Regions from separate parts of the Streptomyces sp. NPDC056161 genome, predicted to be linked through region 1. Evidence: riboswitches for the same ligand, from Rfam matches in the RefSeq annotation. Region 1 holds a riboswitch; each other region holds the start of a gene.

Region 1 (3,416 bases):
CGGGATCCAGCCGAAGTCCTGCACCGAGCCGCTGGCGTCGCGCAGTGCCTCGCGGGTGCGGGCGTCCCACACGCCCAGCTCCTTGAGGTCCCGGACCAGGTACGAGTTGACCTGGAGGAACTCCCCGGACAGGGTCTCGCGCTTGAACAGGTTGGAGACCTGCGGCTCGATGCACTCGTACACGCCCGCGATGGAGGCGATCGTGGCGGTCGGGGCGATGGCGAGGAGCAGCGAGTTGCGCAGGCCCGTGCGGGCGACGCGCTCGCGCAGGGCCGCCCAGCGCTCCGGCCAGGCCGGCGTCACGCCGTAGTGGTCGGGGTGCAGCACGCCCCGCGCGGTACGGGTCTGCTCCCAGGCGGGCAGCGGGCCGATGGGGGTCCCCCCTGCACCGGAGCTTGTCGCAGGTGCTTGGGGGCGCTCGGCGAGGTCGGCGGAGGCCTCGTAGGCGGCGAGCATGATGCGCTCCGCGATCCGGGTGGACAGCTCGCGCGCCGCCGGGGAGTCGAAGGGCAGCCGCAGCTGGAAGAAGACGTCCTGAAGACCCATCACCCCGAGGCCCACCGGCCGCCACCGGGCATTGGAGCGGCCGGCCTGCTCGGTCGGGTAGAAGTTGATGTCGACGACCCGGTCGAGGAAGGTGACGGCGGTGCGGACCGTCTCGTCCAGCCGCTCCCAGTCGATGTCCCCGCCGCGCACGAACGCGCCCAGGTTGACCGAGCCCAGGTTGCAGACCGCGGTCTCGCCGTCGTCGGTGACCTCCAGGATCTCCGTGCAGAGGTTGGAGGAGTGGACGACGTGGCCCGGCTCGGCCGTCTGGTTGGCGGTGCGGTTGGCCGCGTCCTTGAAGGTCATCCAGCCGTTGCCGGTCTGCGCGAGGGTGCGCATCATCCGGCCGTAGAGATCACGGGCCGGGACGGTCTTCTGCGCGAGCCCGGCCGCCTCCGCCCGGCGGTAGGCGGCGTCGAACTCCGCGCCCCACAGGTCGACCAGGTCGGGCACGTCCGACGGCGAGAACAGCGACCACTGCCCGTCGGCCTCGACCCGGCGCATGAACTCGTCCGGGACCCAGTGCGCGAGGTTGAGGTTGTGGGTACGGCGGGCGTCCTCACCGGTGTTGTCGCGCAGCTCCAGGAACTCCTCGATGTCGGAGTGCCAGGTCTCCAGGTAGACCGCCGCCGCGCCCTTGCGCCGGCCGCCCTGGTTCACCGCGGCCACGGAGGCGTCGAGGGTCTTCAGGAACGGGACGATGCCGTTGGAGTGCCCGTTGGTGCCGCGGATCAGCGAACCGCGGGAGCGGACGCGGGAGTAGGAGAGACCGATGCCGCCGGCGTGCTTGGAGAGGCGGGCCACCTGGTGGTAGCGCTCGTAGAGGGAGTCCAGCTCGTCCTTCGGGGAGTCCAGCAGGTAGCAGGACGACATCTGCGGGTGGCGGGTGCCGGAGTTGAAGAGGGTGGGGGAGGAGGGCAGGTAGTCGAGGCGGCTCATCAGCCCGTAGAGCGCGGCGACCTCGGCCGCGGCTCGCGCGCTGTGGTCCTCGGCCAGGCCGGCGGCGACGCGCAGCATGAAGTGCTGGGGCGTCTCGATGACCTTGCGGGTGAGGGGGTGGCGCAGCAGGTAGCGGCTGTGCAGCGTGCGCAGGCCGAAGTAGCCGAAGCGGTCGTCGGCGGCCGGGTCGACCAGGGCGTCGAGGCGGGCCGCGTGCAGCCGGACGAACTCCGCGGTGCGGTCGGCGATGAGCCCTTCGCGGTGGCCCACGGCGATCGACTCGGTGAACGACGTGACGCCCTGCGAGGCCGCCTCGGCGCGGACGGAGAGGGTCAGCAGGCGGGCGGCCAGCCGCGAGTAGGCGGGGTCCTCCGAGATCAGCCCGGCGGCCGCCTCCGTGGCCAGCTCGCGCAACTCCGCGGTGGCCTCGGCGTCGGCCCGTGCGGACCGGCCGCGCAGCGCGGCGGCGGCGACCCGGCCGGGGTCGGCGTCGGGGAGGTCGGTGGTCAGCTCGGTCAGGGTCCGCAGCAGCGCGGCACCGGGACCGTCGGTCTCCACGGGGACGGCGGTCGCCTGGACGGCTGAAGCCGGATCGGCTGGCGCGATGGTCACGTGTGGCTCTCCCTCGCTCGGCACGGGGCCTTGCGGGAGGGCAGGGGGCAGCACACGAGCGCAGACAGCGGCACGCATCCGCCGGCCCACTCCACGAGGCCCGGACGTCAGGCACCCGGACCGGACGGCCGGGCGCACTGTCGGCAGGTCCTCGGACTGAAGCCTGCATGCGCGTATGCGGGCATACGCGCATGAGTACACCGTTGCGGGACAGTTCCGGATTCGCACCGGATTCCCCTGCGGCGACAGCGAGCATGAGCATACATCTAGTGCCGCCTTGCGGTGCCACCCCTAGATGTTGTGTCGCGGCGGTATCGGAGTGTCAACGGGTAGGTGAGGAGAGTGACGTTGTCGCTCGGCCCTGGTGGCGGGGTGCGGGCCGTGGACGGCCGGTCGCGCGGTTCCCCGCGCCCCTGTGCGGGGTGTCGGCGGTCGTGCGGGCGCGGGTCGCGGGCGCGGCAGCGGGCCGCCGTTGCCGGTCTCGGCTTCGGCGGCCCGCTGTGGGACGTGTGCGGTTGTCCGTACGGTTCCGTGCGCCCCTGCGGGGCGGTCTTTCAGTGGTCGGCGCCGGCGGTCGCGGGGGTCGGCGCCGACCGGACGGCGCTGTCGCCCGCGTCGGCCGTGTAGTCCTCCGGGGCCGTCTCGTCCACGCCCTCGGGAGCCTTCACGGCCTTCAGCACGAAGGTCAGGGCGACGGTGATGAGGACGTTGAGCACGAACGCCGTCGTGCCGATGTAGCCGATCTCGCCGATCCCGGGGATCTCCTTGGCGGAGCCGCCGAAGTGCTTCTGCGTGGGCGAGGCGACGCCGTACGCGGCGACCGTGCCGTACACCATGCCGACCGCCCAGCCCGCGAGCAGCGCCCAGCGGTGGAACCAGCGGGTGAACAGGCCGCCGACCAGGGCCGGGAAGGTCTGGAGGATCCAGATGCCGCCCAGCAGCTGGAAGTTGATGGCGACCGTCTTGTCCATGCTCAGGACGAAGACCAGCGCGCCCACCTTCACCAGCAGCGACACGATCTTGGAGACCCGGGTCTCCTGCGCCGGCGTCGCGTCCGGCTTGATGAAGTCCTTGTAGATGTTCCGGGTGAACAGGTTCGCGGCCGCGATGGACATGATCGCCGCGGGCACCAGGGCACCGATGGCGATCGCCGCGAACGCCACGCCCGCGAACCAGTCCGGGAACATGTCCTCGAACAGCTGCGGGATGGCCAACTGGCCGTTGTCGACCTTGACCCCGGCCGCGATGGCCATGAAGCCCAGCAGGGCGAGCAGGCCCAGCATCAGGGAGTACAGCGGCAGGATCGTGGTGTTGCGGCG
Region 2 (3,416 bases), on a different contig from region 1:
CTCCCGCGCCGACTACGAGAACTTCCATCCGCTCCTCACCGGCATGGACACGAACAACGGCGGCATCTACATCGAGCGGGGAGTGACCTTCTACACCTACCAGCGTCGCGTGCCGCAGGACTCCAGCCTGACCCTGGAGGAACTGTTCCGCCACGAGTACACGCACTACCTCAACGGCCGCTGGGCGGTGCCCGGCTCCTTCGGCGAGGGCCCCTGGTACGAGGGCGACCGGACCACCGCGATGGACGAGGGCACCGCAGAGTTCTTCGACGGCGCCACCCGCGACGACGGCATCCGGGTCCGCAAGTCCCTGGTCCAGGGCATCATCAACGACACGGCCGGCGGCGGACCGCGCATGACCGTGAACCAGCTCCTGCACGCCACCTACGACGGCGACGGCTTCCGTTTCTACGACTACGCGGGCACCTTCTTCGAGTTCCTGTGGGCCGAACACCCCTCCCTGCTGAAGGAGATGTACCGCGACCTGCGGTCCGACGACCCGGCGGCCTTCGACGCCTGGCGCGACCGACTCGGCAGGGACACGGGGTTGCAGAGCGCGTACGACCGCTTCCTCGACGAACAGATCTCCCACGTCGACGACCTGTACGTGCCCGACACCACCTATACGCCCCTGGACCAACTCCGCGACACCTCGCCCGACCAGATCCGCTCCTCCTTCACCGCGACGACCGAATCCGTCCCCGACTGCCGGGCCGGCGGCTCCGCGGAGCGTCCCCGGTTCGTGTGCACCGGCCGGATCACCGCGAACCTGACCGATGCCGGCGACACGGACGCGGTCTTCAAGGACATGTCCGAGACGGTCGACTACTTCCTCCTCGACCGTGCCGCGGGCGGCGACAACAACCTGACCGACATGAACTGCTCCTTCGACGACGTGGACATCTGGTCCAACCGGATCGCCGGCACGTCGGACTACACGTGTGAGGGTCCCATCCGACGCTGACACACCACACGACGCCCGCGCGCGACACCACCCACCCGGTGACGCGCGCGGGCCCTTCCCCACGGTGTCGCTCGCACGGCACCCCGGAAGTCAAGTTTGCTGCCGACCGGCGGAGGAGGCCCCTGATCCCCCGGCGCCGGGTGCTTGACGCGATGGCAGCGAGCCGTGCGGGGCCGATCAGCTCTCTTCGGTCGTGGCGATCCGGCCGGCGTACCGCTGCGTCCCAGTGGTGTCGGTGTCGACGGTGACGACCACGTCGTCGTGCTGGAGAACGGCTGGTACTTGTCGGGGAAGACCTGGAAACTCACGGCCTTGCCCTTCGCGCCGCCGGTCAGGGTCATCGTGGCGGTGACCGTCCCCGACGTGCGGTCCTCCGAGATCGTCGCGTGCGGATGGAAGCTCAGCGGGCGCGGCTTCATGTGGTCGGCGGCGATCGACACCGGCTGCTCGGCGAGCGGGTCCGGGAAGGCGGCGCAACGGTGCGTCACGCCTCGCGGACCGCCCGCCGCACCAGGCCGACGGCGGCCTGCCCGCCGGACAGCGGACTTGATACTCTCAGCGGGCCAGTCGAGCCACATCCGAGGCCAGGGAATCCGGTGCGAACCCGGAACTGACGCGCAGCGGTGAGGGGGACGGGCGGGGCACGACGCCACTGGGAGACCGGGAAGGCGCCCCGACCGGACGAACCCGAGTCCGAAGACCTGCTGGCACCTCCGCGCCCCGGCGCGGAGGACGTCCGTAGGCCAGGCTCCGCGAACGAGCCCCGACCCCCAAGGCTGCCCGTGTTCCTCCGCGCCCCCGCGCTCCTGCTCGCCTCCGCCCTGCTGCTCACCGCGTGCGGCTCGTCCACTGACGGGAAGTCGCAGCAGACGTCCGCCGCCGGCTACCCGCGCACCATCGACAACTGTGGCCACAAGGTCACCCTGAAGTCCCCGCCGAAGCGCGCCGTCTCCCTGAACCAGGGCACCACGGAGATCCTTCTCTCCCTCGGCCTCGGCGACCGCATGGCGGGCACGGCGACCTGGACCGACCCGGTGATGAAGGGCCTGGAGCACGCCAACGCCTCCGTGCCACGCCTGGCCGAGGACAATCCCTCCTTCGAGAAGGTCCTGGACGCCGAACCCGACCTCGTGACCGCCTCGTTCGTCTCCACCCTCGGCAAGGGCGGGGTCGCCACCCGCGAGCAGTTCGAGAAACTGGGCGTACCGACGTACGTCTCACCGTCCGACTGCGCCGAGGGCAAGGACAACGACAGCGGCGGCGACGGATCGCGCGGCAGGCCGCTCACCCTGGACGCCGTGTACGGCGAGATACGCGACCTGGCCCGCGCGTTCGGCGTCGACGCGCGGGGCGAGACGCTCATTGCCGCACTGAAGAAGCGGGTGAGCACGGCAACCGCCGGATCGCACGGCTCGGACGTCTCGCTCATGTACTGGTTCGCCAATTCCCAGTCACCGTACCTGGCCGGCTGCTGCGGAGCACCGGGTGCCATCACCCGTGCGGTCGGCGCCGAGAACGCCTTTGCCGACACCCACGACGAGTGGCCCCAGATCAACTGGGAGACCGTCGCCGACCGCGACCCCGACGTGATCGTCCTGGGCGACCTGACCCGCAAGCAGCAGACCGCCGAGACGGCGCAGGCCAAGATCCGTTTCCTGGAGACCGATCCCGCCACCCGCAATCTGACCGCCGTGAAGAAGAAGCGGTACGTCATGCTGAGCGGGCAGGCGATGAACCCGTCCATCCGCACGGTCGAGGGGATCGAGCAGGTCGCAGCCGCACTGCGTGACTTCGGGCTCGTCAAGTGACCGTCCGCACGCTCCTGTTGACCGGTGGCGGCCTTGCCGCGCTGCTCGCGTCGATCGCCTGGGCCGTGACCATCGGACCGGCCGACATCTCCACCGGCGACGTGTGGGCCGCCGTCGCGGCCCATCTCGGCCTCGGCGAGAGCACGTTGACACCGCTGCGGGACGGCATCGTGTGGAACCTGCGGATGCCGCGCACACTGCTCGCCGCCGTGAGCGGGGCCGGACTCGCCGTGTGCGGTGCGGTGCTGCAGTCGTTGCTGCGCAATCCGCTGGCCGACCCTTTCGTGCTCGGGGTCTCCTCCGGCGCGTCCACCGGAGCGGTCGCCGTGGTCGTGCTGGGCGTGGGCGGGGGAGCGGTGTCCCTGTCGGCGGGCGCCTTCCTCGGGGCGCTGCTCTCCTTCGCCCTGGTGCTGCTCCTCAGCCACACCCTCGGCGGCAGCACCGACCGGGTCGTGCTGTCGGGCGTGGCGGCCATGCAACTGTTCTCCGCGCTGACCTCGTTCACCGTCCTGACCTCGGCGGACGCCGAGACCACCAGGGGCGTACTGTTCTGGCTGCTCGGCTCGCTCACCGGCGCCGAGTGGGGACAGGTGTTGCTCTGCACCGGCGTCCTCGCCGTCGTCCTGGCCGTCTGCCTCGGATAC
Region 3 (3,416 bases), on a different contig from region 1:
AGAACATGGACCTGACGTTCGACCCGTCGGCCTTTCCACCCCTGGCGCTCGGATTCTTCGGCCTCGGCACCGGATATCTGATCTACGGACCGCACGAGTTGTTCGGATATCCCGAAAAGAGCGAATCGACGGATCGGGCCCTCGGTGTCTGGGGCGTGATGATGCCCGGTCTGTGCCAGTTCGTCGCGGGGCTCATCCTGTTCATCGGGCTGACCTGGTTCGAGGTCTTCACCAAGTCACCGCCGCTGTACATGGCCGCGCTGGCCTTCTCCGTGTACGGCGTCCACTGGTTCGCGCTCGGCATCAACCGTTATCGCGGAAATGAGCCTCGTACCAACGCCGGTATGTGCATCGCCTACTTGGTGGTGTCCGCGATGGGTGCCACCATCTTCTTCAGAGTCGGTGACTGGCCGGTGGGCCTGCTGTTCCTGGGCCTTTTCGCCGTCTATTTCTGGCACTTCTTCACCGTGATCGGCGTCAAGCCGGCCGAGCGCATCTACGGACTCTTCCACACCCTGACCGGCTGCTGGCTCATGTATCTCACCTACGCGGTCGCCGTGAACTCCTCTCTGGGCTACCACTGGCCGGTATAGGCGAGGGGCGGCTGAGGCCGGAAGTGCGTGGCGGGACCGGAGACCGACGGGTCTCCGGTCCCGTTGGGTTCGGAAAGCCGGACTTCCCCAACGGGCACGGGAGCGTCGTCGGTCACGTGCCCGGTTCGCGGAATCAACGCGCGGCCGGAACCGCCTTGCCGGCCGCGGCCGTCGCGGGCTTCGGATGCAGCAGCCGCTCGGCGAGTTCCCCGAAGGCCAGACCGAATCCGCCCCACAGGACGGCCTGGACGGCCAGGGCGGACAGCCGGAACCGCCACAACAGCGTGGCCGGGAAGCCCGCCGGCACCTCGTTCACGGACGGCAGGAACGCATACGCCAGTCCGATCACGAGGGCGAACGCGGCGACCGCCGTGACGGTGGCGTACCACGTGCCCAGCCGCGGGGTGAGCCGCTTGCCGAGGATCGCGGCGCCGATCGCGAGGAGCACGCCGAGCAGCATCATCAGGAAATACAGGGCGGTCCGCTTGCCGATGGTGTCGGGAGCGCCGACGGACGGCGGGTTGGCCGGGTACTTCAGGAACGGCACGACGTACACGGCGAGCAGCGCGCAGCCCGCCAGCAGCAGCGCGGTCGCCCGGGGGCCGAAGCGCCCGACGCGGCCGAGGGCGACGCAGAAGGCGAGCGCCGCGATGCCGCCGAAGGCGATGCCGTAGACGAGGACGCCGGTGGCGAGCCCCGCGGTGGACTGGAGGGAACGGGAGACGACCTCCGTTTCGTGCTCGTGGGCGTGGGCGTCCTCGAAGCCGATCGCCTTGTCGACGCTCGGCTCACCGAGGAAGTAGGCCACGATCAGGGCGAGTACACCGGCCGCGAGGCCGGCGAGCATGCCCCGCACGAGAAGGTTCCGTACGGTTTCGGAGTTCATGGGCGTGCGGTGTCCCCTCGCGTCAGTGGCAGGGGAAGCCGAGCAGGTGGCGGGCGTCGTGGACCCATTCGTGGACGTCCGTGCCGCTGAACACGGAGGTGGCGCCCTGCTCGGCGCCGACGAAGTACAGCAGGATCAGCATCAACAGGCCGAAGAAGACCGCCCAGGGCGCTATCGCCTTGAGCGGTACCTTGGCGGGGACGACCGGAGTGGTGGCTGTCGGCCGGGCGACGGTCTGCGCCATGGCAGGACCTCCTCTGGGAGCTCGCGTCCCATCTCGGTGGTGCACTGGACGACAGTCACGGGTCTGACTCACGAGCGGCCCGGGGGCCCTCACATACAGTGGCGCGACCGTGCCGGATTCCCACCGGCTTCCGTCGTACCGTCGTCGATATCGCACAGACCGTACCGCGCGGCGCGGGCCGGGCCAAGACCGCATCCGCCCGAGACGATCTCGGCCTCGCGGCGAAGGGCCCGGTTCACCGGGCCGCTTCGGGGCCTCCGCCGGGTCCGGCGAGCCCCAGTTCACGGTCGCCGAGCGGGGCGAAGAAGCGCTCCACGTCGGCGTCGGTGACCTCGGCGAGGGTGCCGGGGAACCAGCGCGGGGTGCGGTCCTTGTCGATGATCTGGGCCCGGATGCCCTCCACCAGGTCCGGGGTGCTCAGGGCCGCGCAGGAGACGCGGTACTCCTGGTCGAGGACCCGTTCCAGCGCCCCGAGCCGCCGGGCGCGGCGCAGCGCGGCCAGGGTCACCTTGAGTGCGGTGGGCGACCTGCCGAGCAGGGTGTCCGCCACGTCCCGCGCGGCCGGGTCGTGGTGGGTGAGCAGCCGGTGGAGGATCTCCTCGACAGTGCCCGCGGCGTAGCACGTGTCGATCCACTCCCGCTGTCCGGCCAGCTCGCTCGGCGGCGGCGGCTGTGCGTGGCGGGCGAGGACGGCCCGTACGGGCGCACGGGTGAGGTCGGCGAGGAGGCGCGGCAGGGCGGCGGAGGGTACGTAGTGGTCGGCGAGCCCGCACACCAGGGCGTCGGCAGCGCTGATCCGAGAGCCCGTCAGCGCCAGGTGGGCGCCCAGTTCGCCCGGTGCGCGGGCGAGCAGATGGGTGCCGCCGATGTCGGGGACGAAACCGATGCCGGTCTCGGGCATGGCGATCCGGGACCGCTCGGTGACGATCCGGACGCTGCCGTGCGCGGAGATGCCGACACCGCCGCCCATGACGATGCCGTCCATGACGGCGACGTACGGCTTGGGGTAGCGGGCGATGCGGGCGTTGAGGCGGTATTCGTCGCGCCAGAAGGCCGCCGAGGAGGCGCCGTCCCCGTCGCGGGCGTCGCCGTGGACGGCGCGGATGTCGCTGCCCGCGCACAGGCCGCGCTCCCCCGCACCGGCGATGACGACGATCCGGACGGCCGGGTCGCGCTCCCACACGGTGAGCGCCTCGTCGATGCGCCGCACCATCGCGTGGTTCAGCGCGTTGAGGGCCTGGGGCCGGTTGAGAGTGATGTGGGCTGCCTGCCCCGCGGTGTGCAGCAGAACGGGTTCCTCGGTGCCGGTCATCCGGACGTCTCCGTCGCTCCGCGGGCCTCGATGACACACATGATCTCGTGGGTTCCTTCTGCGTTGTGGTGGACACACAGGTCATGACGAGGTCTCCGCGGGAAGCGGGCCGGCCGGAACTCGATCACCGATCGCAGTGGCGGCGGGGCGACGCCGGATGCGCACGGCTCCCTCGCCATGGCTTCGATCGTCGCTCTCCCCCTCGGCGCAATGCAAAGCGTCACCGTCCGGAGGTGTCCGCTCACGGAGAGTGCTCCGCCGACGGCCGCGGCGGGCGCGGCCACCGCGGCTGCGGCCCGTGCGAGCGCTGCCCGGCTCCGTGCCGGGACGGCCGCCCGCTCGCGATGCCGACCGGGTGCGCCGGTCCGCCGGCCTGCCGGT
Region 4 (3,416 bases), on a different contig from region 1:
GCTCCTGGTCCGCGCGGGACAGCAGCGCCACGGTCCCGAAGAACGACGCGAAGACACCCCCGCGGTCGATGTCGCCGACCACCAGCACGGGCAGCCGCGCCTTGCGGGCGAGGCCCATGTTCACGATGTCGGTCCGCCGCAGGTTGATCTCCGCCGGGCTGCCCGCGCCCTCGCAGATCACCACGTCGTACGTGTCCCGCAGCGTGGCGAGGCAGTCGAGCACGGTTCCCAGCAGCCGCTCCTGGCGTCCGCCGTGGTACCCGCGCGCGCTCATCTCGCCCACCGGCCTGCCCATGAGCACGACCTGACTGCTCTGCTCCCCGCCCGGTTTGAGCAGGACCGGGTTCATCAGCGCGGTCGGTTCGATCCGGCACGCCTGGGCCTGCATCGCCTGGGCCCGCCCGATCTCGGCGCCCTCGCGGGTGACGAACGAGTTCAGGGACATGTTCTGCGCCTTGAACGGCGCGACCGCGACGCCCTGCCGCACCAGCCACCGGCAGATCCCCGCCGTGACCACGCTCTTGCCCGCGTCGGAGGTGGTACCGGCGACGAGCAGCCCACCACCGCTCATGACGTGCGCCCCCGCACGGCCAGCCGCGCTGCGGTCGTGACGCCGAGCGCGAGCAGCCCGACCCGGCGGGACAGCCGTACCGCACGGTCGATGTCCGCGGCGGCGACCTCCCGCCCGCCGCCGTTGAGCACGGGCCGGTGCTCGACCCGTCCCCCGTACGACAGCGTCCCGCCCAGCCGCACGTCCAGCGCCCCGGCGAAGGAAGCCTCCACGGGGCCGGCGTTGGGGCTCGGATGCCGGTGGGCGTCGGCCCGCCAGGCCCGCACCGCACCCCGTGCGTCCGGGCCCGAGACGGCGGCGAGCACCGCGGTGAGCCGTGCCCCCGGCCAGCCGGCGACGTCGTCGAGCCGCGCGGCGGCCCACCCGAACCGCCGGTGCCGCGGCGACCGGTGCCCGACCATCGCGTCGAGGGTGTTCACCGCACGGAAGGCGACGAACCCGGGCACCCCGCCCAATGCCCCCCACACCAGCGCCCCGACGACCGCGTCGGACGTGTTCTCGGCCACCGACTCCACGACGGCCCGCGCGATCCCCTGGGCGTCGAGGGCCTGCGGATCCCGTCCGCACAGATGCGGCAGCCGGGCCCGCGCCGCGGTGACGTCCCCCGCGTCGAGGGCCCGCCGGACGGCCTGGGCCTCCCGGGCGAGCGAAGTCCCGCCCACCACCGCCCAGGTGACGGCCCCGGTCAGCGCCACGGAACCGGCGGGGGAGGCACGCACGGCCCGCCGGGCCAGCGCTCCGAGGCCCGCGGCACCGCCGACGCACACGGCGGTGTACAGGGCTCCCCACCCCCGGTGGTCCCGCCACAGCACCCGCTCCGCCGCGCCGGCGGCACGCCCGAACCCGGCGACCGGATGTCCGTGGCGCGGATCGCCCACGAGCAGATCGCCGAGGAGGCCGAGAGCGGCGCCGTACGCGAAGACGCGATCGGCACGCACCGGTTCAGCCGGCCGTCGGGTCGGGAAGCGACCTGGTGCTGTATCTCAATCCGCAGCCGAGCATGGCGATATGTCCTCACTCAGGGTGTCCACGCCCTGGTTCGACGAGACCGGCGGCGAGAGTTCCTGGCTCCCGGGGAAGTCCTTCCCCGGTGACAGTGGCGGGACCGCGCCGGATTCGCACCGGCTTCCTCTCCTGCCGCCGTACATGGCTCCGGAAGTCCACCACGCCCCCCGAAGAACCGTCAACCAGCCGCTGACCTGCAAGGGAAGAGTGTGCCCAGCCTCATACCGAGACGACTCCCCCGGATGGGCACGCGGGGAACCACGCAAAACCCACGACGCACGCGCGGCGGACTGATGACGCGATCCCCGATAGGGGCGCGGGGAACTGCGCAAAACCGACGACGCACGCGCGGCCGAGCAACGACGCGATCCCCGGTAGGGGCGCGGGGAACTGCGCAAAAACGACCACGCACGCGCGGCTGAGCAACGACGCGATCCCCGGTAGGGGCGCGGGGAACTGCGCAAAAACGACCACGCACGCGCGGCCGAGCAACGACGCGAACCCCGGTAGGGGCGCGGGGAACTGCGCAAAACCCCCACGCCCCGAACCACTCACCCCGCGATCAAAAAGATCCCATACCCCACAGCCGCGGCGCACGCCACAAAGCAGGCGTACGCCCCAGCCAACGCCACCCCCGCGGAACCTCCCCGCGCAACGGCCCGTTCACGGCGCGACAATCCGGCCACCCCGAGGGTGAACAGCCCCACGAGCGCCACGGTGACCCCGAGGCTGACGCCGAAGACGGAACCGAGAGCCGCCCAGTCGATGTGCATGGTGTCCATGGTGATGCTTCTTCCTCGCGTCTCAGACGGCGGCACTCGGCGGCGGCCCGGCCGGATCGGCGGCGACGGGCGCGGCCGAGGCGACCGCAGCGGCCGGCCCGCCCGCCCCCGAGGGCGAACCGGCGGAACCGCCGGAACCCGCGGAACCGGCGCCGATGGTGGCGGACACCACACCGACCGACTCGACCACAGCGGCGGGCCCAACCGGAACGGCCGGCCCAACCGGAACGGCCGACTCCCGGGTGCCGTTCACCTCATTGACGTTGCTGTGGTCCACGACCTCACGCCGCGAGACCCGCCAGATCCCCACGGCGGAGCCGACCAGGCAGACGGCCACACCCGCGGTGCCCCAGTCACCCAGTTCCGTGACGACTTCCGCGAGCGCACCGACGAGCGCGGCGGCCGGCAGCGTCAGCGCCCAGGCGACGCACATCCGGCCGGCCGTCGACCAGCGCACCACCCCGCCCTTGCGGCCCAGCCCCGCGCCCATCACGGAACCGGAGACGACATGCGTGGTGGAGAGCGAGAAGCCGAGGTGCGAGGAGGCCAGGATGGCGGTCGCCGCGCTGGTCTGGGCGGCGAAGCCCTGCCGCGGCCGGAGGTCGGTCAGTCCCTTGCCCATCGTGCGGATGATGCGCCAGCCGCCGAGGTAGGTGCCGAGCGCGATGGCGAGACCCGCGGAGAGGACGACCCAGGTGGGCGGGTTCGAGCCGGGGGCGATCGCACCGCCGGCGATCAGCGCCAGGGTGATGACGCCCATGGTCTTCTGGGCGTCGTTGGTGCCGTGGGCCAGGGAGACCAGACCCGCGGAGGCGATCTGGCCGGCCCGGTAGCCCTTCTCGGCGGCCTTGCCCTCCGCGGCGCCGTCGAGCGAGTACGACAGCCGGGTGGCTAGCAGCGCCGCCACCCCGGCGACGAGGGGCGCGGCGAGTGCCGGGACGAGGACCTTGGTGACGAGCACGTCGCCGTGGACGGCGCCCGTGCCGGCGGACGCGACGGCGGCGCCGATCAGACCGCCCATCAGCGCGTGCGAGGAGCTTGAGGGCAGACCCACCAGC

The links. Region 1 has a riboswitch for cobalamin ahead of ACFC09_RS33565 (ribonucleoside-diphosphate reductase subunit alpha). Riboswitches for the same ligand answer to the same signal wherever they lie in the genome.
Region 2: another riboswitch for cobalamin. It lies ahead of ACFC09_RS00475 (ABC transporter substrate-binding protein); the one in region 1 lies ahead of ACFC09_RS33565 (ribonucleoside-diphosphate reductase subunit alpha).
Region 3: another riboswitch for cobalamin. It lies ahead of ACFC09_RS06695 (CbtB-domain containing protein); the one in region 1 lies ahead of ACFC09_RS33565 (ribonucleoside-diphosphate reductase subunit alpha).
Region 4: another riboswitch for cobalamin. It lies ahead of ACFC09_RS24150 (cobalamin biosynthesis protein); the one in region 1 lies ahead of ACFC09_RS33565 (ribonucleoside-diphosphate reductase subunit alpha).

Annotation. Positions count from the first base shown of each region.
Region 1 covers NZ_JBHJUV010000046.1:27,864-31,279, reverse strand. Annotated here, with positions in the region: gene ACFC09_RS33565 (ribonucleoside-diphosphate reductase subunit alpha) at 1-2,097, opposite strand, end outside; cobalamin riboswitch at 2,222-2,389, opposite strand; gene mctP (monocarboxylate uptake permease MctP) at 2,652-3,416, opposite strand, start outside.
Region 2 covers NZ_JBHJUV010000001.1:96,595-100,010, reverse strand. Annotated here, with positions in the region: gene ACFC09_RS00480 (collagenase) at 1-964, shown strand, start outside; cobalamin riboswitch at 1,512-1,688, shown strand; gene ACFC09_RS00475 (ABC transporter substrate-binding protein) at 1,747-2,772, shown strand; gene ACFC09_RS00470 (FecCD family ABC transporter permease) at 2,769-3,416, shown strand, end outside.
Region 3 covers NZ_JBHJUV010000005.1:59,351-62,766, reverse strand. Annotated here, with positions in the region: gene ACFC09_RS06705 (hypothetical protein) at 6-593, shown strand; gene ACFC09_RS06700 (CbtA family protein) at 727-1,479, opposite strand; gene ACFC09_RS06695 (CbtB-domain containing protein) at 1,502-1,723, opposite strand; cobalamin riboswitch at 1,760-1,901, opposite strand; gene ACFC09_RS06690 (enoyl-CoA hydratase/isomerase family protein) at 1,959-3,035, opposite strand.
Region 4 covers NZ_JBHJUV010000026.1:67,587-71,002, forward strand. Annotated here, with positions in the region: gene ACFC09_RS24145 (cobyric acid synthase) at 1-571, opposite strand, end outside; gene ACFC09_RS24150 (cobalamin biosynthesis protein) at 568-1,509, opposite strand; cobalamin riboswitch at 1,607-1,751, opposite strand; gene ACFC09_RS24155 (hypothetical protein) at 2,128-2,349, opposite strand; gene ACFC09_RS24160 (anion permease) at 2,381-3,416, opposite strand, start outside.